2 regions of the Gordonia oleivorans genome follow, and region 1 is predicted to be linked to the other one. Evidence: riboswitches for the same ligand, from Rfam matches in the RefSeq annotation. Region 1 holds a riboswitch; the other holds the start of a gene.
What was found. A riboswitch is a leader RNA that binds a small molecule or an ion and turns the genes downstream of it on or off. The one in region 1 is predicted to bind cyclic di-AMP.
Positions count from the first base shown of each region.

Region 2: linked by a shared signal. The riboswitch ahead of ABLE92_RS11300 (transglycosylase family protein) and the one ahead of ABLE92_RS07375 (C40 family peptidase) in region 1 are both predicted to bind cyclic di-AMP.

Region 1 is NZ_JBDZDI010000003.1:176,884-188,830, reverse strand. It holds gene qcrB (cytochrome bc1 complex cytochrome b subunit) at 1-1,336, opposite strand, end outside; gene qcrA (cytochrome bc1 complex Rieske iron-sulfur subunit) at 1,333-2,508, opposite strand; gene qcrC (cytochrome bc1 complex diheme cytochrome c subunit) at 2,505-3,434, opposite strand; gene ctaE (aa3-type cytochrome oxidase subunit III) at 3,528-4,145, opposite strand; gene ABLE92_RS07400 (hypothetical protein) at 4,293-4,799, shown strand; gene trpD (anthranilate phosphoribosyltransferase) at 4,968-6,032, shown strand; gene ABLE92_RS07390 (Lrp/AsnC family transcriptional regulator) at 6,077-6,355, opposite strand; gene ABLE92_RS07385 (DEDD exonuclease domain-containing protein) at 6,365-8,335, opposite strand; gene ABLE92_RS07380 (hypothetical protein) at 8,641-8,871, shown strand; cyclic di-AMP (ydaO/yuaA leader) riboswitch at 8,980-9,148, shown strand; gene ABLE92_RS07375 (C40 family peptidase) at 9,165-9,752, shown strand; gene ABLE92_RS07370 (C40 family peptidase) at 9,925-10,962, shown strand; gene ABLE92_RS07365 (peptidase MA family metallohydrolase) at 10,974-11,947, shown strand, end outside.
Region 2 is NZ_JBDZDI010000005.1:293,514-305,460, forward strand. It holds gene ABLE92_RS11260 (DNA repair helicase XPB) at 1-295, opposite strand, end outside; gene ABLE92_RS11265 (RtcB family protein) at 439-1,635, opposite strand; gene ABLE92_RS11270 (helicase-associated domain-containing protein) at 1,762-4,080, opposite strand; gene ABLE92_RS11275 (protein kinase domain-containing protein) at 4,140-6,575, opposite strand; gene ABLE92_RS11280 (hypothetical protein) at 6,729-6,947, shown strand; gene moaC (cyclic pyranopterin monophosphate synthase MoaC) at 6,952-7,545, shown strand; gene ABLE92_RS11290 (MogA/MoaB family molybdenum cofactor biosynthesis protein) at 7,542-8,021, shown strand; gene ABLE92_RS11295 (molybdenum cofactor biosynthesis protein MoaE) at 8,022-8,456, shown strand; gene ABLE92_RS11300 (transglycosylase family protein) at 8,568-9,182, opposite strand; cyclic di-AMP (ydaO/yuaA leader) riboswitch at 9,189-9,359, opposite strand; gene ABLE92_RS11305 (MoaD/ThiS family protein) at 9,620-9,868, opposite strand; gene moaA (GTP 3',8-cyclase MoaA) at 9,872-10,957, opposite strand; gene ABLE92_RS11315 (flavin reductase family protein) at 10,957-11,493, opposite strand; gene ABLE92_RS11320 (hypothetical protein) at 11,528-11,737, opposite strand; gene ABLE92_RS11325 (cold-shock protein) at 11,897-11,947, shown strand, end outside.

The DNA of each region.
Region 1 (11,947 bases):
CGGTCTCGATGCCGTGGGCCAGCACCGCACGGTCGCTGCGTTGCAACGCCAGTGCCCACCGGTAGGCGATGAAGTAGGCGAGTGGCGGAATGACGATCATGCCGATACGCCCGAACCAGGTGACCGCGTTGACGGAGACATGGAACTTCAACGCGATGATGTCGTTCATACACATCAGCGTGAGCAGGATGTAGAAGGAGAACGCCATCGCTCCGATACCGGTGCGGACCGGGGTGTCACGCGGACGCTGCAACAGATTGTGGTGCGCATCGTCGCCGGTCAGGCGCTTCTCGATCCACGGGTAGGCGAACATCCCGACGAACATGAGCGTGATGACCACGACCGTCCAGAACACCGACGGAATTGTGTAGTGGCCCAGATAGAGTTCCCACGCGGGTATCAGACGTACCAGACCGTCGGTCCACATCATGTAGATGTCGGGCTGTGAACCTGCCGAGACCTGCGCCGGGTTGTACGGGCCGAGAACCCACACCGGATTGATCTGGAAGATACCGGCCATGATCGCCAGGATGCCGGTGACCATCGCGAACATCGCGCCACCCTTGGCGGCGAACACCGGCATGATGCGCACGCCGACGACGTTCTTCTCGGTGCGGCCGGGGCCGGGGAACTGAGTGTGCTTCTGGTACCAGACCAGCGCCAGGTGAGCACCGATCAGCGCCAGGATGATGCCCGGGAACAGCAGGATGTGCAGCACGTACAGGCGCGGGATGATGATCTCGCCGGGGAACTGACCACCGAACAACGCCCAGTGAATCCAGGTGCCCACCAACGGAAGACCGAGCACGATGCCACTCATGGCGGCGCGGACGCCGGTGCCGGAGAGCAGGTCGTCGGGCAGTGAGTAGCCGAAGAATCCCTCGAACATCGCCAGGATCAGCAGCAGGCAGCCGATGATCCAGTTGGCCTCACGGGGCCGACGGAACGCACCGGTGAAGAAGATGCGCGCCATGTGGATGATGATCGACGCGGCGAACAGCAGGGCCGCCCAGTGATGGATCTGCCGGACGAACAGGCCGCCACGCACCTCGAACGAGATGTTCAGCGTCGTCTCGTAGGCGCGCGTCATCATCACGCCCTTGAGGGGTTCGTAGTCGCCCTGGTAGATGACCTCACTCATCGACGGGTCGAAGAACAGGGTCAGGTACACACCCGACAGCAGCAGGATGATGAAGCTGTAGAGCGCGACCTCACCGAGCAGGAACGACCAGTGCGTCGGGAAGACCTTGTTGATCTGGCGACGCATGCCCGCGGCGAGGTGATACCGCGAGTCGACCTCTTCGGCCTGCGTTGCCATGCGGTCGGCGATGGTCATGAGTCACGCTCCCAGAATGCCGGTCCGACGGGTTCGATGTAGTTGCCGCGGTTGATGGCGGCGTTGGCGACCATATAGCCCTGATCATTCACCGTGATCGGCAGCTGCGCCAGCGCCCGGGCCGCGGGTCCGAAGACCGGCTTGGCGGAGTCGAGGGCATTGAACTGCGACTGGTGGCAGGGGCAGAGGATGCGGTTGGTGCGCTGCTCGTAGAGCGACGTCGGGCATCCGAGGTGGCTGCAGACCTTCGTATAGGCGAAGTAATCGCCGTAGTTGAAGCTCTCCTGCCCCTTGCGCTTGATCACGCTGACGGCGTCGGCGGGACGCAGACGGATCAACATGACCGGGTTGCTGACGTAACGCAGACCCCAGATCAGCTTGTGGCGGGACTCTTCGGTCTCACCGAGACCGTCGGACACGCGCCACGGGAAGACGGTCTCCATCGCGCCCGAGTCCAGATCCTCGGGACGCACCAGGGCGACCCGCAGCGGATCACCGACGTCGCGGCGCAGGAACACCGTCTCGTTCGGGTCGGTCTTGGAGTTGTAGATCGGCGACCAGCCGGAGTTCCACAGCGGTGCGTCGTCACGCTTGGCCCACGGATTCTTGATGAACCCGCCGAGCGCGGCGACGGTGCCGGTGAGTGCCAGAGCACCGAAGGCGAAGATGCCGCTGCCGATGATCATCTTGCGACGACCCAGGGTGGAGGTGGTCCCGGTGTCCTTGAGCTCGGCGACGATGGTCGCCTTGTCGACGTCACTGGAACCCGGACCGTCGTGACGGTCCTGCACCGAGATCTCCGACGGCAGGAACTTCTTGGTGATCAGCACCAGGGCGACGCCGATCGCGAGGATCGACAGGCCGAAGGTGATGCCCAGCAACGGCGTGTTGAGGGTGTACCACCAGTAATTCGGCTCGTTGGGCATGACGAACTGCCAGTGGTTGAAGCAGAAGATCACGAAGCAGGCCACGGCCGAGATCCCGGCGATGGTCAGCCAGATGGCGACCTGCCGCTCGGCGCGCTTCTCGACGCCGGTGCCCGGCTCGGGATAGCGCTCGCCGCGGTGGATGATCTCCACCCCGTCGAGGTTGGTGCCGAGCTTGACGAGATCGTCATTGCTCATCTGATCGAGTTCGTCCTTGGTGGGGACGTCCTTGCCGCTGGCGCTCATGCTCGAGATCCCATCCACATCGCGGCGGCGACAATTGCCACGACACCGACAAACCACATCACCATGCCCTCGCTGACCGGGCCGAATCCGCCGATGCCGAAGCCACCCTGCGGCTTGGACTCGGTGACGTACTTGATGAAGCCGATGATGTTCTCCTTCTCCTCCGTCGAGAGTTGGCGGTTGGAGAACTTCGGCATGTTCTGCGGGCCGGTCAGCATGGCCGTGTAGATCTGCTGTTCCTTCACGCCGTCGAGCGGGGGAGCGAACTTACCGCCGGACAACGCACCACCACGACCGGTGAAGTTGTGGCAGGAGGCGCAGTTGAGACGGAACAATTCGCCACCCTGGCCGAGGTTGTCACCACGCAGCGATTCCTGTGCGATGACGCGCACGCCGTTCTCGGTCTTGATCGAACCGTCCGGGTTGTGCTCGTACATCACGGTCGGGCCACCGCCCTGCGACTGCACGAATGCGCCGAGCTGGTCGATCTGCGCGGTGGTGAACTTCGGCGGCTTGCGCAGCGCCTGGGCCTCACCGCGAGCGGCGGGCATACGACCGGAGGACACCTGGAAGTACACGGCGGCGTCACCGACACCGAGCAGCGACGGACCGCGGTCGGGCACGCCCTGCAGGTTCGCGCCGTGGCAGGTCACACACGAGGTCTCGTACAGCTGCTTGCCGGCCGTGATCAGCGCGGCGTTGTCGACGTCGGCGGTGGCAACCTGCGGCTTCGGTGTCAGCAGCGACGCGATCATGCCGGCCATGAACAGGCCGGCGAGCAGCAGGAGCGTGCCGCTGGCACGCCGACGCAGCTTGCGTCGCGATTTCGCCTTGCGTGCCGCGGTCGGCGACGGAGTCGACGACGCGACCGTGTCGACGGCGTCTGCTGCGTCGCTATCCGACGATCGCGGTGGAGATGAACTCATCTTGGTCTCTCTACTAGCGGACGGACTCTGGGCTGTGCGGGGGTCATCCCGCGTGAAGATCGGAGTCTTCTCGACGACCGTCGACTCGGCGGATCATCGGATGAAGTAGATCGTGACGAACAGGGCGATCCACACGATGTCGACGAAGTGCCAGTAATACGACACGACGATCGCCGCGGTTGCCTGCGCGGGGGTGAACTTCGACAACTTGGTGCGGATCAGCAGGAAGATAAAGGCCACCAGACCGCCGATCACGTGGAGTCCGTGGAAGCCGGTCGCCATATAGAAGACGGAGCCGTACGCGCTCGAGGAGAGCGTCGTTCCCTCGTGCACCAGGTGGTAGTACTCGTAGCCCTGGCCGCAGACGAAGAAGGCGCCCATCAGGAAGGTGAGGACATACCAGCGCCGCAGGCCGAAGACGTCGCCACGCTCGGCGGCGAACACGCCCATCTGGCAGGTCACCGACGACAGGATCAGGACGGTGGTCACCGGGATCGCGAGCGCGAGGTTCAACTCGGTCGGTTCCGGCGGCCAGCCCTGCTCCGGATTGGCATTGGCTCGCGCGACGAAATACATCGCGAAGAGGCCAGCGAAGAACATCAGCTCACTGGACAGCCACACGATCGTGCCGACACTCACCATGTTGGGGCGGTTGAGTGAGTGCACGCGCGCGGTGATGGCCGTTCCCGAGGTACCTACAGCGCTAGTCACAGAGTGAAGTATGACGGTTCGTAGTACGCGGTGACCACTTGGGTCCGAGATTGGTCGGAACTTTTTCTCTTCTCGCTGGTCGGGGCATGTCGTCACCGACCCGTCGGCGTGTCCTTGGGGGTGCCCGGGACGTGGTTTGCTCGAGGGATGACCCCCTCATTCGACGACGACGCCGCGAGCGGCCCGCGAGACGTCAACGGGCGTCCGATCGAGCCGACCCGATTGCAGCGCATGGCAACACGATTCGGCCGCCGCGGCCCGGCGCCGGGCCTGCGGATCGACGACGCCGATCTGGTGGTGGTGGCCGTCTCGGTCGACGACGCCGCGTCGAGCTCGGCGGTGCTCGAGGCCTCGGCGTGGCGGCCGGAGGAACAGGCGGTGGTGCGACACCTCGTCGTGCTGCCCCATGACCGCGTGACGCAGGCCGTGGCGCTGGCCGCACAGGACGGCTACGCCCGAACCCGGCCGGACGCAGCCGATCTGGCGACGGTCACCGCCTCCGTCGTCATGCGGTCCGGGTCGGAGATCGTGGTCCTCGCGCGTGCGCAGTTGCTCGACGCGCTGCACCTGTCCCAGGAGCGATCCCGAATGGCGAGTCTCGGTGCGCGACACGGCGGCACGGTGGTCGGTTGGCAGGTGCTGCAACGGCAGTAGGCAATTCGGCAGTAGGTGATTCGGTCGACGGGGTAGGTCGGTCGGTGGGTGTGGTCCGATGGGGATCACCGGTCCGTCGCCGGAGACGCATTCGGGTTGCCGAGCGAGATGCGCTCACCCGCCGCGACCGGCTGAGGGCGTCCGAGCACATGCCATAGAGTGCTTGACGTGAAAAGCGCGCAAACCCACACGTGGCCGCAGATTCTCGGCCGGGTCACCGACGGCATCGATCTGAGCGCCGACGAGGCGGCATGGGCGATGAACGAGATCATGACCGACGGCGCGACCGGAGCACAGATCGCGGCGTTCGGTGTGGGCGTCAAGATGAAAGGCGCCGCGCCCGCGGAGTTGCGGGGGCTGGCCGCGGCGATGCTCGAGCACGCCGTGCCCGTGCACGTGACGCGACCGGCCATCGACGTGGTCGGCACGGGCGGCGATCGCTCCCACACCGTGAACATCTCGACGATGACCGCCATCGTCATCGCCGCAGCCGGGGTCGCGGTGGTCAAACACGGCAACCGCGCGGCGTCGTCGAAGAGTGGTGGTGCCGACGTCCTCGAGGCGCTCGGGGTGACCATCGGACTCGGAGCGGATCAGGTGGCCCGGTGTGTCGACGAGATCGGCATCGGGTTCTGTTTTGCGCCGGTGTTCCATCCGGCCTTCCGATTCACCGGTCCGCCGCGGCGCGAGATCGGCATCCCCACTGTCTTCAATGTGCTCGGGCCGCTCACCAACCCGGCCCGGCCGAGCCGCGGACTCATCGGATGCGCGTTCGCCGATCTCGCCGGTGTCCTCGCGCAGGCGTTCGCCGAACGCGATGCGACGGTGCTCGTGGTGCGTGGCGACGACGGGCTCGACGAACTGACCACGACCACCACGTCCACGGTGTGGCAGGTCGTCGGCGGACGCGTGATCCAACTGACCCTCGATCCGCGGGAGTGGGGAATCGACCTCGTCGAACTGTCGGCACTGCAGGGCGGCGACGCCACCGTCAACGCCGGCATCGCCCGCGAATTGTTCGCCGGTGAGCACGGACCGGTCCGCGACGCCGTCCTGCTGAACGCGGCGGGCGCGATCGTGTCGGCGGAGATGACCGAACCCTTCGACGATGCCGGGCTGCGGGCCGCGATGGCGCAGGCGATCGCGCGGGCGGCCCAGACGATCGATTCGGGTGCGGCGGCCGCGCTGCTGGATCGCTGGGCCACGCTGTCCGGCGAACTCGCGGAGAAGTAGTAGGGCGAGCCGGGGTCGGTGGGCTCACGCGCACCCGGAGACGTTCACTCCTCGCCGATGGAGAACCCGCCCTCGACCTCGGAACTGGAGTAACTGCGGAACGCGATGTGGGTGGCGGTGTGGGTGACCCCCGGCAGCCGATTGATCCGTCCCGTCACCACGTCGGCGATCTCGGCGTGGTCGCGCACCTTGATCTTGGCGATCAGATCCACATCGCCCGCGCACGAGTACACTTCGGCGACTCCGGCGATGTCCGCGACGGCCTGCGCCGTCTCCGGGATCTGATGGACATCGGCGTGGATCAGGACGATGGCGGTGATCATGGGATCAGCCTAGTGTTCCGGCCGGTCACTGTTTCCGCCCATCAGCATTTCTGGGGACCCGTCAGTGCTCCGGGGTCCATCGGTGTTCGGGTCCATCGGTGTTCGGGAGCGCCGGGCCGGTGGTGCCGGGATGGCGCCGGACGTCGGGGACGCCGTCCGGCGTACCGGCGGGGCCGGTACCGGGGTCCGGGCGGGCACGGGACGCGACCGCCGACGGCCACCGGATTCCGCGGCATGCCGGGCACACGCCGCCCACCTCGTGCGGCCCTGGGCGGAACCGGCGGGTAGCCACAGCGGCTCACTGGTGGTGACGATGCGCGCCCCCGGTTCGCTGATCCACCGGTAGAGCAGGGCGGCCTCCTCGGGCGAGGCCCCCGTCAGCGGACCGTCGGCGGGGATGACCGTCTCCGCCGACGCGGTCAGCACGTCGATCACCGGCATCGGGGCCACCCCGCGTCGGGCGATGCCGGCCGACGCGAGTCGACCGTGCCGGATCACCGCCAGCTCCCACCCGCGGGCATCGTCGGGTCGGGCGACGACGATCTCGGCGACGCGACACAGCGACGCCAGGCGTTGGGTGCGCGCCAGCACCTCGATGGTCGCGGCGACCCGATCACGGTGCCGCGCGGCGGTCTCGAACATCTGGGCGTCGGTGAGCCGGTCGAGTTCGGCCACCATCGAATCCAGCAAGGCCACGGTGCGGCCGGTCATCAGGTCGTGTGTGGCCTGCACCCGGGGCAGGTAGTCCGGCAGGGTCAGGGGGCCCTCGGATGCCGCCGCACACCCGCCGATGAGGTCGCCACCGTCGGCGGCGGTTCGGCACCAGTGATGGCCGGCGGACGCGGGCAGCCGCGTCCGACAGGTGCGCAGGCCCGATGCCCGGGACATCAGATCGGCGATCTCGGATGCGCGGGTGCGGTTGGGGATCGGACCGACCGCATCGTCGGTGGCGGTGCGGCTGATCTGTAACCGCGGAAAGCGCTCCGCCGTCAGCGTGATCCACCAGCCGCGGTGCGGCTGCGTCGAGCGCCGGTTGTAGGCCGGCGTGTGGGCGGCGATGAGCCGCAACTCTCGCACCCCCGCCTCGAGCGCGTGGGCGCACTCGACGTGATCGACCCGGGTGGCCAACGAGACCATCTCGCCGATCCGGGCCCGCGGGTCCGAACCGGTGAAGTACGACATCACCCGCCGGCGCAGATCGGTCGCGGTCCCGACATAGAGGACCTCGTCAGAGGGTCCGCGAAACAGGTACACCCCGGGTCGGGCGGGGAGGGCGTCGGCCAGATGCCGTTTGGCCCGCAGCCGGGGGTTCCCGCGCGGCAGGTAGGCCGTCAGGTCGCCGTAGGTTCGCACGCCCTGATTCCCGATTCGCTCGAGGAGGTGATGGAGCACCTCCACGGTGGCGCGCGCGTCGTCGAGTGCCCGGTGTGTGGGCCGGACCGACACGTCGAACAACTCCGCCAGCGCACCCAGCCCCACCGTCGGTGCCTCGTCGCGGGTGAGGACGCGACGTGCCAGTCGGACGGTGCACAGGCTGGTGACGAACGGCCACTCCCGCCCGAGGCGGGTGGCGTTGTGCCGGAGGAAGCCGGTGTCGAAGCGCGCGTTGTGCGCGACCAGGAGGCACCCGCGGGCGAATTCGATGAAGGACGACAGCACCTCGGGGATACGCGGGGCGTCGTAGACCATCGCCTCGGTGATCCCGGTCAGCGCGACGATCTTGGGTGGGATCGACCGCTCGGGATCGACCAGGGTGGCGAACTCCCCGATCACCTCACCGCCGCGGACCTTGACCGCGCCGATCTCGGTGATCGCGTCGCGGGCGGGATCACCGCCGGTCGTCTCGAGGTCCACGACCACGAACGTCGTGTCGAACAAGGACTCCTCGCCGAAGGTCGGGTCGGCGGCCACATCATCACCACCGCGGCCGGCCGCGGTCATCAGGTCGGCGAAGGACAACTGAACGGGATCTCCCACCACGGCGCGAACACTAGTTCGCACCACCGACAAGGACTCCTCTCCACGGGCCGACGTCGTCGTCGATCGCGGCATCGGCGAAAACTGTCGGTGGTCATCTCTAGCGTGTGTTCCCGATGGCGGATCGCACGGCGCAACGGCGTCACGCGAGACGTGGCCCCCGAGACATGACCCCCGAGGCATGACTCGGGGTGTCCGCGTGGGGAATCCGGCGTCGACACGGCCAGAGACCGCAAATGAGATGGAGATCACAGATGTACATCGACTGCAGTAGTTGTCCAGGTCGCCGCACCGCGTGTGACGGCTGCATGATGAACGTCCTCATCACCCCTGCGACCAGCGACGACGGGTCGGTTCTGGTGGCGGTGAACGGGGGCGGCGGGCACGCGATCGCCGACGCCGAGATCGGTTCGGCCATCGATGTGTTCATGGCTGCTTCGATGGCGAGCACCGAGGCTGCACGATCGGCAAGGGCGGGCATCGGCCCAGCGTGTGGGCCTGATTCGCGGCCGGGGTTGACGATTCTGCGCGCGGGGTGAATTTCCGGGCGGCAAGGGCACTTTGTCCCCTAGTGGACAGACACGCATCCGATTTCGTAACCTTTCCGAGACCTTCGCGGAGCGTCCTACTTCAACAGAAGTGGTCTGCGGAGATCACCGCTCAATCGCCCGACGGGCGAACCGGGGAACCACACGTTTTCGGAGCAATCCGGATTGGGGTGAATCGCGCCCTGGGCACGGCTGTGCCCGGGTGTGTAGGGCCATTCTCTCGGCCCGAACCCGACAGCTAACTCGGTAGGCGGTCAGGGGAGAACAAAAGGAGAACCTCTTTCGTGGCCAAACATCGTTTGGAACAGCCGAATCGCGGAGGCGTCGCCAAGAAGGCGATGATCGCGGGCTCGTTGACCGTCGGCTCGCTTGCTGTCGCCGCCGGTCCGGCCCTGGCCGCACCGGCTCCGGCGCCCAGCGCCACCATCGAGATCCCGAACCTGGGGAAGTTCACGCTGCCCGGCGTCGACCAGAACCAGGTTCCCAGCCAGTTCCGGCCCGGCGGCGGCGGAATCATCACCCCGCAGCTGACCGCGGGACAGAAGGCTGTCCAGGCCGCGGAAACCAAGATCGGTGCCCCGTACAGCTACGGCGCAGCCGGACCCAACGCCTTTGACTGCTCGGGTCTCGTCTACTGGTCCTACCAGCAGGCCGGGAAGACCCTCCCGCGTGACAGCTACGGCCAGCTCGGCGGTGGCCGTGCGGTGAACTACGCCGACGCCCAGCCCGGTGACGTCCTCATCTTCAACGGTGGCGGACACGCGGGTCTCTACATCGGCAACGGCCAGTTCATCCACGCCTCGACCTACGGCGTGCCGGTGCAGAAGGCATCGGTCAAGGAGTGGTCGCTGGTGGGAGTTCGGCGGTACTGAGTCCACGTACCGGTTGGACGTGTGAACATGTATCGGGCGGATCGCGCACAGCGCGATTCGCCCGAGCCTGTCGTCGGCGGGGGATGACGTCCACCTATCGGGATGTGGCCGAGCGACGGGGTAGCAAGGGAGTGTGGTGACAACCGTGAGAGCGGGATCGACGAGCGGCGTGATGGGATCGGCCCGATGGGTCCTCACGACCGTCCTCGCGGCGGTCGTGATCGCCATGGCGCAGCTCGGTGGGTTGGTCGGTGTGCCGGAGGCCGCCGCGCAACCGCAGACCGCCGATCAGTTGCTGACCCGGTACCGGGCGCTGAGCCAGGAGGCCGAGAAGTCGGCCGAGGCCATGCACAACGCACAGATCGAGTACGACAAGCAGCGACGCATCGTCGTGCAGTCCCGCCAGGCCGCCGCAGCAGCCCAGACGACCTTGGATCGGTCCGAGGCGACGTTGTCGTCGGTGCAGCAGCGCTTCGACTCGCTGATCCGGGTCAGTTATATGGGTGGCCGCTCCAATCGCCTCTACGCGGTGCTGACCAGCGATTCGCCGCAGTCCCTGCTCGATCAGATGTCGGGGCTGGAAATGGTCTCCAGGCAGACCGCGGCCCAACTCGCGACTCTGAAGAAGACCCGGGCGCAGACGGTGTCGGCCCGCGACGAGGCCAACGCCACCGCGGCGACGGCCACCCAGGCCGTCACCGAGGCCGAGCGGGTCCGTGGTGACCTGCAGAAGCGTCAGGCCGAACTGCAGTTGCAGGCGGCGCAGATCCGGGTCATCTATCAGTCGATGACCGGCAAGCAACTCGCCGCGTTGGCCGGCCCCCGATTCGACTTCGACCCGGCCGCGATCCCGCGGGGCACCTCCCCGGCGCTGGTGGCCGTACAGGCCGCGCTGACGCGTATCGGTGATCCGTATGTGTGGGGTGCGACCGGTCCCAACTCGTTCGACTGTTCGGGACTGATGGTCTGGGCGTACAAGCAGGCCGGCAAGACGCTGCCGCGTTCCAGTGAGGCGCAGATGGCCTCGGGGACGGCGGTGGCGCGGCAGGATCTGCAGCCCGGCGACCTCATCATCTATTACTCCGATGCCCACCACGTCGGGATGTACGTGGGCGACGGTTACGTGATTCACGCCTCGACCTTCGGGGTTCCGGTGAAGGTCGTGCCGATCGACGACGCCGGGCCGTTCAACGCCGGTCGTCGGTACTGAGCAGTTCCGAGGTGACCCGTCGCCGCGCCGATCGTCGTCGCGGAACGATCCGCCATCCCGCGTTGCCGTGCGTGATCGTCATCATCGTTGTCGCACTGGGGTTGTCGGCGTGCGGGGGCGAATCGTCGACCACGTCGCCGTCGAGTCCGGGAGCATCGCCGACGACGTCGGAGACCACGACGAACATCTATCTGGAACAGCGAACCGCCGGCGTGCGGGACATGCTCACCTCGCTGTCACGCGTCCTGACCGACGGCACCCCCGCCGATCTCGATGCGCTCGTCGACCCCTCGGCGACGGCCGCGTTCCGCGCCGGCCTGCACACCGTGCAGGCCAACCTCTCGGCGGCGGTGTTCCGCGCCGACCCGGCTCGTGTACCCCGCGGAACCCGGTTGGTGCTCAGGGACTTTCGATACGAGCCGGCACCCACCGAGGAAGCCGAGACGCAGGTGGGCGCCGATGTCCGGCAACGGCTCGACGAGCAGGGGAGTTCCGACGACTGGGTGGCCCCGGTGGAGATCCACAGTGCGCTCGGCGGTGCGGCGAATCCCGGGATCGACGAGGAGCCGGTGGTCGTCACCACCCAGCTCGTCGTCGCGCGCTACGGCGATGACTGGAAGGTGGTCGGCGACGCCACTCTGGTCGGCGAGCCCGCACCAACGGCCCAGCTGTGGAACGTGCCGGGGCTGGCGGCGTCCGACGTTCCCACACTCGGCGGCACCTCGGTGATCGGCTCCTACCCGGACACCGGCACCCTCATCGAGCGGATCGGCCGGTCGCTGCCGGGTGCGGTGCGCGCGGTGACCGCCTGGTGGGGACCGCGCTGGCCACGCCGCGCGGTGGTCGTCGCCACCGCCACCGACGACGAGTTCCGGACGTTGGCCGGTACCGCCTCGGACACCGGTGCCGCAGCGGCCACCATCTATGCACATCTCGATCTGTCCGCGGCCAGTGCCACCGGACAGCGGATCGTCCTCACCCCCGA
Region 2 (11,947 bases), on a different contig from region 1:
CCAACTGCAGCCGACCGAACCGGCCCATCGTGTCGACGATGTCCATCAGCAGCGGCTGCGGGACCGCATACCGGGAGTAGGTGACCAGGGCGTCGACGACCTGCTCGGCGTCGTGCCCGGCCGCCCGCGCGTTCCACAGCGCGAGTGGGGTCACCCGATAGGTGTGGACGTGCTCGGGTGCACGTTCGAGTTCGGCAAACGGGGCGATCGCACCACGAGCCGCCGCGGCGTCGGGGTGGTCGACCTCGAGCAGCAGCGTTTTGTCGGATTGCACGATCAGGGGTCCATCAGTCACCCGATCCATTGTCCAGATCGGTGCAAGTCCCGTCGAGCCAGACCCCGCACGGCCGTTGACAGCGCTCTGTATCTCACTGACAGCGCTCAGCCGAGCGCTGTCAACGTGGACCAGAGCGCTGTCAACGTGGTGAGGGTGCGCCCTCACCCCTTGACGCAGACCACCTGACGCAGGTGCGCCACCACCTCGACGAGGTCGGTCTGGGCGGCGATCACGTCGTCGATGTCCTTGTAGGCGGCCGGGATCTCGTCGACGACGCCCGAATCCTTGCGGGATTCGACGCCCCGGGTCTGGGCGATGAGGTCGTCGGCGGTGAACTGCCGGCGTGCCTGGGACCGGCTCATCCGACGCCCCGCACCATGCGACGCGGAGTAGAACGACTGCTCCGAACCCAACCCCCGCACCACGTAGGAGCCGGTACCCATCGATCCCGGGATGAGACCGAGGTCGCCGGCGCCGGCACGGATCGCACCCTTGCGGGTCACCAACAACTCCAGACCGTCGATGTGCTCGGTGGCCACGTAGTTGTGGTGGCAGCTGATCGGCTCGTCGAATCGGACGACGCGGTCGGCGAAGCTCTGCCGGACCGCCTCGCACACCAGCGCCAGCATCACCCGGCGATTGCGTGCCGCGTACTCCTGCGCCCAGTCGAGGTCACGACGGTAGGCGTCCATCTCCGCGGTCCCGGTCAGGAACACGGCGAGATCACGGTCGGGCAGCTCCGCGTTGTGCGGCAAGGTGGCCGCCACCGACATATGCCGTTCGGCGAGTTCCTTGCCGATGTTGCGGGACCCGGAGTGCAGCATGATCCACACCTGCTGCTCGTCGTCGAGACAGATCTCAATGAAGTGGTTGCCGCCACCGAGCGACCCCATCTGACGCTGCGCGCGGGTGTCGAGCTGCCGAACCCCACGATGCAGGCCGGCGAAACGCTCCCAGAAGCTGTCCCAGCCGCCGCCGAGGCGATGGCGGACGACGTTGACCGGCTCCGCATGACCCCGGAATCCGACCGGCACCTTGGCCTCGATCGCCGAACGCAGCCCGGACAGATCGTCGGGCAGGTCCGATGCGGTCAGGTCGGTGCGCACGGCGGCCATGCCGCAACCGATGTCGACGCCGACCGCGGCCGGGCACACCGCATCACGCATGGCGATCACCGATCCGACGGTCGCGCCCTTGCCGACGTGCACGTCGGGCATCACACGGACCCCGTACACCCAGGGCAGCGTCGAGACCCGGCGCAGCTGATTGCGCGCCTGATGCTCGATCGATTCCTCGTCGGCCCACATGAGGGTCGATGCGGTGGTGCCCGAAAGGGATACGGGGAACTGCGGTTCCATGGCTTCTTCCATTGCTCGTGTCTGTTGCTCCGGCGGTTTCCGGGGCGTGGCAACGGTACGCGCGAATCCCGGCGAGGGCGAACCATTTTCGGACCGGGACGCCGGAACCGGGCACCCCGACGTGGGCTACGTGTCGAGCAGTTCGACACTGGTGATGCGGTGCAAGGAGAACCGTTGTTCGTCATCGGTGCCGTCCTCGACGCCGATCAGCTGGCCCGAACCCAACGCCTGCGGGGTGACGACGTGTTGACTGGCCGACCCGTGTGCGTCGACGTAGCCGACCCGCAGCCTGCGATGGGCGCGTAGCGCCAATTGGATGAGGGCCGTGGCGGTTTCGCCGTTTCCGCCGGCCCGTACCGACGCCGACGCCGACGCCGGGCGTGCGGTCGCGGCCCGATCGCCGGATCGGAGACGGCCGATCACCGCCAATACCTGGTCGTCGTTCAGCGCGGCCCGCCGCGGCGGGATGGCGTGACGTCGCGCGCGGGTGACGGGGACCCGGCTGCCGCGTTCACGCATGTCCACCAACTCGCCCGAGGAATCCTCCCCGCTCGGCGCGAACCCGGCAGCACGCAAGGAGTCGAGCACGTCGCGGATCTCGCTGGGGGACACCGCAACCGTCGGCGCGAGCGCGCGCATCGACAGGTGCGCGGCGGCCTCGCTGCGCAACACGGCCGCCAGGGTGGCCGCATCCTCGCAGCGGATGAACGACGAGGCGATGCCGACGCGCAACTGTCCGTGCCGACGGGCGACGTCCTCGATCAGATAGGTGAGTGATTGTGGGACGGGTGTACGAGAGTGCGCGGTGAACATCGCGATGAGTTCGCTGCTGGAGCGCCCGGCGTCGAGTGCGCGCCGCACACTCACCTCGCTGACGCGGTATACCGATGCGGCGCCGCCGGATTCGAGATCGGCCACCATCTCGACCTGTTCGGCGAGTTCCGGGGTCATCGGGCCGGGGACGGTGATCGTGAGGTCGGCCTGGGTGAGGAAGTGATCGACCGGTTCCGGCAGTGCCGTGCGCATCGCGGCGACGATCGGTGCGTCGTCGGCGCCGGCATCGGCCTCGAGGATCGCGCGTCCGACCGAACTCAGGGCGTGGTGGGCGACGAGTCCCATCTCGCGGGCTTCCCGAAGTGTGTGTTCGACGACATGAGAACCCAAGCGCCGCATCTGATGTGGGTGCTGCCAGGCCAACAGGGAGACCAGGCCGGCCACCGACACCGGTGCCGCCGTCGGGCCCAGGGCCATCGCGGAGAGGATGGTGCGCCGTTGGGCGGGTGCGTGGGCGTCGTAGTTGTCACCCGACAGTGCCGGGATCGCGGTGCCGTCGCGGTCGGGCTCGCCGACCTGCCAGGCGCGGCGCGGCATCGTCAGCCAGGCCTCGACGAGCGTGTACCACTGGCGTTCTCGTGGTTGGTGCAGCCAGGTGTCGACGGTGGTGGTCGGTGCGAACACGTGCTCACCGGTGTCGCCCGGCGGTGGCGGATCGGGGAATCCCGCGTCGATCAGTCGTGCATGTCCGAGGATCTCGATGAGCAACGCCACCCGCTGCTGATCGAGTCCGGTGGCCTTGGTGAGGCGGCGCAACTCCCGCACGCCGAGCGCGCCCGACCGCAGCACCGCCGCGGGTGTGGCGCCGAGGACGCGCAGCAACGCCGTCGCGTGACGGATGGCCTCGAGCGCCTCACCGCCGGCCGCTGCGTCGACGTCGCGGGCGGAGAAGCGGCGCGAGCCGGAGTCGTCCTCGGGCCGGGGGCGACGCAGGTTGTCGGTCTGCAACGGCGGTTCGTCGCGCAGCAACTGGCCGAGTTGAGGTGGGAGCTCGACGGTCTGGTGATCGATGCGGGCGAGCATGCCGTCGGCGATGAGGCGGGCGACCGGCGCGGCGGGGTCGGCGTCGGGAGCGGCATCACGGCTGCGTCCGAGTGCGGGACCACGCGACAGTGCGCCGAGCAATTCCCGCTCCCGTTCGTCGAGCGCGGCGAGCCGTCGGGTGAGTTCGGCGGCCGTGCGCTCGGCCGGCGGGCCGATGAGGTGCAATCCGCGCCACGGCAGTGCGGACGCGGCGTGCGCCCCGATGTGCAGCGCATCGTCGGGTCCCCAGATCAGCGCGAGCCGTCGCAGCAGATCCACGCGCACCTCGACCTCGTCGGCATCGGCGCGGTCGGCCAGAGCAGATCGGACGGCGGGCAGCGACACCGTGTCCGACTCCGGGGGGCCCAGATCGATCAGCACCTCCAGGACCGCCAGGCCGAGCAGATCCAGACTCTCACCCGCCAAGGCCGCCGACGCCGGCGACAGTGCGCGCTGGGCGAGCACCTGTGTGCCCTGCGGTGGGGGTGAGGCGAGATCCGGCCGCAGTGTGATCAGATCGGCCAACTCCGCATCCGAACGCGACGCCAGGTCATCGGCGAGTGCACTCGCGCGACTGTCCGGACTCATTCGACCGATTCTACCGAGCGGGTCGGCCCGTTGGGATCGGCCCGCGCCCGGTGCACGCTCTATGAGGTGGAGATGTTGACCCGGAACGGAGTGGCGACGACGTTGTTCTCCCCACTCGCTCCGTTGCCGACCTGACCGGCGACGTTGTATCCCCAGCAATAGACGTCGGTGGTGTCGACCCGCGCGCACGTCGTACCCGAGTTGGTGGACACGGCGTCCACGGCGCCGGCAAGGGTGACCTGCTTGGGGGCCGACGAATCCGACGTCGAACCGTCGCCGAGCTGCTTGTCGGAGTTGTCACCCCAGCACCTCAGTTCGGCACTGGCGACCGCGCAGGAGGTACCCCAGTCGGTGGCGACATCGGTGACGTCGGTCAGTCCGACCACCTCGGTCGGGGTCTGTCGTGCGGCGGTGGTTCCGTCGCCGATCTGGCCGTACGCGTTGTCGCCCCAGCAGTACGCCTTGCCCGCCGCCGCCGCACATGCGGTCTGCGGATAGGTCGACTCGGTCTCGCTGTGCTTGTAGGAGCCGATCGCGATGTCGGTGGCGTCGGTGAGGGAGAGCTGCACCGGAGAGGCCTGGCGGCTCGTCGAGCCGTTGCCGATCTGCCCGCTGTCGTTGTTGCCCCAGCAGTACACGGTGCCATCGGCGATCGCGCAGGTGGTGCCGCGTGCGGTGGCCACGTCGGTGGCGGTTCCGGTCACCCCGGTGACCTTGGTGGGTGTCGTGGAGTCCGTGGTGCCGCCGGTACCGAGCTGGCCTTGATCGTTGTCGCCCCAGCAGTACACCTCGCCGGCCGAGATCGCGCAGGTCGATCCGAATCCGGTGGAGATGGCGGTGACGTCGCTCAGCGTGGAGACCTTCTTCGGTGTCTCGCTGGAATCGGTGCTGCCGTCGCCGATCTGACCGTAGTTGTTGGCGCCCCAACAGTAGGCCTGCCGGTCGGAGATCGCGCAGGCGGTGGTGACGTACTTGTCGTCGGTGCTGACGTAGTTGCCGATGCTGACCGAGGTGACCGGTGTCAGGCTGACCGCGACCGGAGTGGTGGAATCGGTCGAGGTCCCATTGCCCAGCTGGCCGTTGGCGTTGTTGCCCCAGCAGTGCAGGGCCTCGTTGGTGACCGCGCATGTCGTATTACCGGATGTGGCAACGGTATTGGGCTGCGCGACGACAGCCGCGGGCTCATCGCTGCCACCGAACAGGCCGGTGGCGAAACCGATTCCGACCACCGCCACGACGACGACCACGAGCGCCGCGGCGATCGCCCCGATGATCAGGCCCGTGCGCTTCTTCTTCGGTGGCACCGTACCCGGTTGCGACGGGTAGCCCCCACCGCCGAGCAATGAATTCGGTTGCGCCGGATTGTATCCGGGTGGTGGGGTACCGCCGGCGAATCCGGCTGTCACCGGGGTGGTCGCTGCCGGCGGAGCGCCGAAGGGGGCTGATGGGTTCGGCTGCGACGTGTAGGGGATTCCCGGGTTCGGCTGGCCCACACCGGGATACGACGGCTGTGGGGTCGGTGCCACCGGGGGGTGGCCGGGGACGGTTGCGCCTACCGGGGAGAATCCGGCCGGCGTCGGCTGTGACGGCGGTCGGGTCTGTTGCCCGGAACCGAACGACGGTGGGTTGGTGACGGCGGTCGGCCCGGTTCTCGGCCCCGGACCGGGACGGGTGTCGAGCGCCTGCTTCAGCGCGGCGGCGAAGGCGCGGCAGTTCGGGTAGCGGTCGGCCGGATTCTTGGCCAGGCCCTTGTGTAGTACCGGGTCGAAGGCGGCGAGATCCGGTCGCAGCGAACTGATCGGCGGGATCGGTTTGGTCAGGTGCGCCATCACCAGCGCCGACGGCGTCGTCGTGGTGAACGGGGCCTGGCCGGTGAGGAGTTGGAAGACGGTGCACGCCAACGAATACTGATCCGACATCGCGGTCGCGTCGTGGCCCTCGATGACCTCGGGTGCGCAATAGGCGAGGGTTCCGATGAATGCGCTGGTGGCCGTCAACGAGGTGGAGTTGACCAGCTTGGCGATACCGAAGTCGAGGACGGTGACTCGCTCGACCTCGCCGGTGGACGGATCCCGACTGACGATGATGTTGGCGGGCTTCACATCTCGATGGATGACATGGTGCCGGTGCGCGTAGTCGAGGGCATCGGCGACCTGCGCGGTCACCGCGACGACGTCGGCCGGTGAGGTGGGGCCACTGCTGAGATCGCGTCCGTCGAGGTAGCTCATGGTGAACCACGGCGTGCCCTCGTCGTTGATGCCGTACTGATGGATCGAGATGATGCTGGGGTGATCCAGTGACGCGGTGGTGCGTGCCTCGTTGGTGAATCGCTTCTGGAAGTCGGGATCGTGGGCGCCGGCCAATGAGATGACCTTGAGCGCCTCCCTGCGGAGCAGGTGCGGATTCTCGACGAGGTACACCTCGCCCATCCCGCCCGATCCCAGCAGCGAGATCACCTTGTATCCGGCGACCTGTGAACCTGGACTGAGCGGCACGACAAACCCCTTCGACTGTCTCGGACGATGGTGTGTGACCTTACCGAAGTGCCCCCCGAATTGGTCGTCTTATCATTCGAACGATGGGTGGGTGATCGGTCGAAGTCGGTGTCATCGGCCACCATGTGCGAGCGCGATCACGTGGGGGCGGCGATGGCATGGCACAATACATCCGTGGCTGAGAGCACTTCGAAGAAGCATTACGTCGACAACGGCTGGCCGAAGGCAGCCGAGGGAGACGGACCCGAGCACGCGGTCTCCGAATTCGCGGCCGATCTCGCGGGTGCACTGTCCCCGTTCGGCGACGTGGAGTTCCCGTTGCCGGCCGACGAGGTCCACTACATCAATCCCAAGACCGTCATCAACCGCTGACGCGGTGACCGACGTCGATCCGGATGGATCGCGGCCCACGGACCGACTGTCCCACGTCGATGACTCCGGCGCCGCGCGGATGGTCGACGTCGGCGACAAACCACCGACCCGCCGCCGGGCGGTCGCCGGTGGGACCTTCCGCACGACCCGTCGAGTGATCGACCTCCTCACGTCCTCGTCGCTGCCCAAGGGCGACGTCCTGGCCACCGCACGGATCGCCGGGATCATGGCCGCCAAACGCACCGACTCCCTCATCCCGCTGTGTCATCAGCTCTCGTTGTCGTCCGTCGACGTGGACTTCGTGATCGGTGAGGACACCATCGACGTCACCGCCACGGTGACCACCGCCGGACCGACCGGCGTCGAGATGGAAGCGCTCACCGCTGTCGCGGTGAGCGGCCTCACCTTGCACGACATGGTCAAGGCCGTCGACCGGCATGCCCAGATGGACGCGATCCGGCTGCTGGCCAAGTTCGGTGGCCGTTCGGGCGACTGGACTCGAGACGGAGTTGGTCCAGACACCGTCACTCCAGACACCGTCACTCCAGACACCGTCACTCCGGACACCGGCACCGACGATCCGGCGAGTGACCGATGAGCGCCCAACGGGTGGCGCGCGTCGTGGTGGCCTCGACGCGGGCGGCCAACGGTGTCTACCCCGACCGCACCGGACCGCTGATCTCCGCCTGGCTGGCCGACCGTGGCATCACCGTCGACGAGGTCGACGTGGTGGTCGACGGGCCGGCGGTCGGCGATGCGATCCGGGCCGGCATCTACGCCGAGGTCGATCTCGTCGTCACCACCGGCGGTACCGGGCTCTCACCCACCGACCGCACTCCCGAACAGACCCGGCCATTGCTCGACATCGAACTGCCGGGGCTGGCCGATGCCATCCGTACGGCGGGCCTGCCCGAGGTGCCCACGGCGATTCTCTCGCGTGGGATCGCGGGAGTGGCCGGCCGGAGCCTGGTGATCAATCTGCCAGGGTCCACCGGGGGCGTCCGGGATGGCCTCCGCGTCATGGGTACCGTCCTCGACCACGCGCTCGACCAGATCCATGGCGAGGATCACTAGATGGCGCTGATTGTGTGCACGGAGATCTCCGAGGGCCCGATCAGTCTTGCCGACCATGAGGCGCTGGTCACCGACGCCGCGCAGGGCGCGGCGGGCGCCGTGGTGGGATTCGTCGGCGCGGTCCGCGATCACGACGGTGGCAACGGCGTGACCCGGCTGTCCTATTCGGCGCACCCGACCGCCGCGCAGGCGCTGCGTGGCATTGTCGCGAAGGTCGCCGAGGACGCCGACGGGGTGCGGGCAGTGGCTGTCTCGCACCGGATCGGAGACCTGGCCGTGGGTGACGTCGCGTTCGTCGTCGCGGTCGCCGCCGATCACCGTGGTCCGGCATTCGCACTGTGCGCACGGCTCGTCGACGAGGTCAAGGCCCAACTCCCCGTCTGGAAGCACCAGTTCTTCACCGATGGTCGCGACGAATGGGTGGGTTCGGCCTGAGGGTGGCCGGATCGTAAGAGGCCCGATCACGAGAAGGCCCGAGCATGAAAAGAGCCCCGCACGGCGCGAAGCAGCGTGCGGGGCCCTTTGCTCAGGGGGCCTTCGTCAGGCTCAGGGGAGATTCGGGATCTGGCCCTGGTGCTCGTTGAACAGGTTCAGCTGATCCGGGGTGAGCTGGTATCCACTGTTCTTGGCGGCATCGAGCAGAGCCAGCAGGCTCGGGTCGGTGGTCTTGTCGCGGAGGGTGGCGAGGGCATCGTCGGTGCTCGTGGCGTCACTGCTGCCGGTGCTCGGTGCCTGGGGGGCGGGAGCGGCGGGCAGGCGCGGGGTGGTGGTCGGCGCGGTACGCGGGGTGGCGCCGGACAATCCGGTGCCACAGGTCGGCCATGCACCCGGGCCCTGGCTGGCCAGGACGCGCTCGGCGACGACGATCTGCTGCTCACGGCTGGCCTGGTTGGCGGTCGGTGCGAATTCGGTGCCGCCGTGGCCGGCCCAGGTACTCGGGCTGAACTGCAGTCCGCCCTGGTAGCCGTTGCCGGTGTTGATGGCCCAGTTGCCACCCGACTCACACTGGGCGACCTGATCCCATTCGGCGTCGGAGGCCGCGTGTGCGGAACCGGTGCCCAGCAGGGCGCCGCCGCCGCCGAGGACAGCCCCGGTCAGTGCGACCTTCGCGAAGGTCTTGGTGGCAGTGGTGGTCGTCGGCTTGCGATGACGTCCGGACATGAGTGTGTTACCTCTCTCCACGCGCCTGCGAAGTCAGCTGTCGGGTTCGAGCGAGAGGTGCTCGGTCGCGTCGGCTGTGGCCGTCGGACTTAACCCCAAGAACGTCGTTGACGTCCGTTCTTCCCTGCGGAAGGGTGGGTCCCCCGTCCTCGTTCCCAGATGTTGCTCGTCATTCCACCGGTGGAACGAGGCTCGGCGCGACCGGTGGAAGTTGTGTGTCTTGGTTGCTGTGCTGTGACCTTCTTGGAAGGACGCTTCGTACAGTACGGCCTCGACGCCGACGAATCACACCTTCTTCCACAACGGTTTTCGTGTCTGCGAGTGGGACTTTCGCCCCCATTCGATCGTCGTCGCAGTTCACGGGCATGATGGTCTTCTCGTGTCCATCTCGTTATCCATCCGTTATGTGATTAAGCTCACATCGGCGTGGCGGCGTTTCAGCCGCCGGCAAAGGGCGGCAGGACGTCGACGGTGCGCGTCGCGCCGAGGCTTCGGTCACGGTCGCACACCGCGATCTCATCCCAGAGATAGGAGCATCGATCCAGCACCTGTCGCAGGGCCGGATTGTCGGCTGCCAGAATGTGTTCCAGCTCACCGAGAGTGGCCCCGTCGGGGACTTCGACGGCGGCCGTTTCCCGGCCCGCGGCGGCTCGCGCAGCCGCGAAATAGCGGATCGTCAGACGCACCGATCAGCCCCCGATGGCCGACATCGGACGCTCGGGCTGACGGAAATCGCCGCAGTTCACCGAGTGCCCGGCCCGTTTGGCCCAGGTGTTCTCGCGCCACAGCCGGGCGATCGCGGCGTCGACGTCGCCCTCACCGCCCCGCAGGACCGGCAGCAGCGAGGTCTCGTTCTCGGCGAACAGGCAGTTGCGCAGTGCGCCGTCGGCGGTGAGACGGGTGCGGTCGCAGTCGCCGCAGAACGGGCGGGTGACCGAGGCGATGACACCGACCCGCGCGCGACGGCCCGCGGCGTCGGTGTGGCCGTCGACCAGCCACGTCTGCGCGGGCGCGCCGGCACGCGGGACGTCGTCGGGCGTCAGATCCGCGACGTGGCGCAATGCCTCGAGGATCTCCGCCGCGGTCACCATCGCCGTGCGATCCCAGCGGTGATCGGCGTCCAGCGGCATCTGTTCGATCACCCGCAACTGATATCCCTCGCGCAGACAGAACCCGAACAGTGCCGCCAGTCCATCGAGATCGCTCCGGTCCGGGACGACGGCGTTGACCTTGACGGGGTCGAGCCCGGCCGCGCGGGCGGCGGCGAGTCCGTCGAGGACGTCAGCCAGGCGATCACGCCGGGTGATCTCGGCGAATCGAGCCGGGTCGACGGTGTCCAGCGACACGTTCACCCGGGTCAGTCCGGCTGCGGTGAGGCCGTGCACCCGACGGCCCAGGCCCAGACCGTTGGTGGTCATCGCGATCCCGGGACGCTCCGGCAGCCTGGACACCCGGGTGATGATCTCCTCGAGATCCCGGCGCAGCAGTGGCTCGCCGCCGGTGAACCGGATCGTGCGGATCCCCAGGTCACGGACCGCGACGGTCAGAACACGGACGAACTCCTCGGTGTTCAGCACCCCGTCGGTCGGTAGCCAGTCGAGGCCGTCGGCGGGCATGCAATAGGTGCAGCGCAGATTGCAGCGGTCGGTCACCGAGACCCGCAGGTCGGTGGCCACCCGGCCGAAGGTGTCACGGAGCGGGCCGTCGACCGGTGCCGGGGCGCGCGAGGCGGGGATCAGCGACGGCAGCGGGAGCCCGAGGTCGACGGCGGTCATCAGCGATCCCGCGGCTCGATGACGTCGGCCCGGGTCGCCAGGGCGCGAAAGGTGCTCGCGTGGAAAACGAGTGGTTCGACGCTGGGATCGGCCTGCAACTGTTCGATGCGCAGCAGGACGAGGATGTGGTCGCCGGCGGGGATCTCCTGCTCGATACTGCAGGACAGGTGCGCGGCCGCGCCGGGGATGAACAGGGAGCCGTCGTCGGCGGCGAGGGGGGCGATGTCGTCGAATCGATGTACCGCGGGACCGGCGAGCTGACGACACTGCCGCGATTGATCGTGAGCGAACACGCTGACACCGAGCATGTGGGCGTCGCGTAGCCGCGGCCACGTCGTCGAGGTGTTCTGGACGCAGACACTCACCAGCGGGGGATCGATGGAGACTGCGGTGAAGGCGCTTGCCGCCATCCCCACCGGCTCGGTGCCGTGACGATGACTGCAGACCGCCACCACACCGGACGGGAAGCAACTGAAGGCACGTTTGAGCGCGCCTTCGTCGGAGGCCGGTGACAGATCGGGCCGACGATCGATCATCGCCGGGACCGGGTCGTAGGATGCCGACACCGCGTCACCGGGTCCGTCGACCCGAGCGCAGCGCGTAGACCAGGCCGAGGAGGAAACCCAACGGTGCGCACATGGTCAGCAGATACACGGCGGTCGGTGCGGTGTCACCGTCGGTGACCAGCGGCGTGACGAATAACGCGACGATGGCCAACAGTCCAATCGCGAAGACCACGCCGGCCAGCGCCAGCAGGCGCGAGGAACGATTCTGATCCATAACCTTCCACGGTAGAGCACGTCGGTGGCCCGACGGGTGGTCAGAAACCGCTTGGCCCAGTGTTTAGAATGGTGGATACCAGGCGCGGAAATGCTCAAGTCGTGTGTCTCCGCGTCTTTTCTTGTGACGGATTTCGACCATCAGATGAGGGTGAGCACAGTGCCGAGCGGCAAGGTGAAGTGGTACGACGCCGAGAAGGGCTTCGGTTTT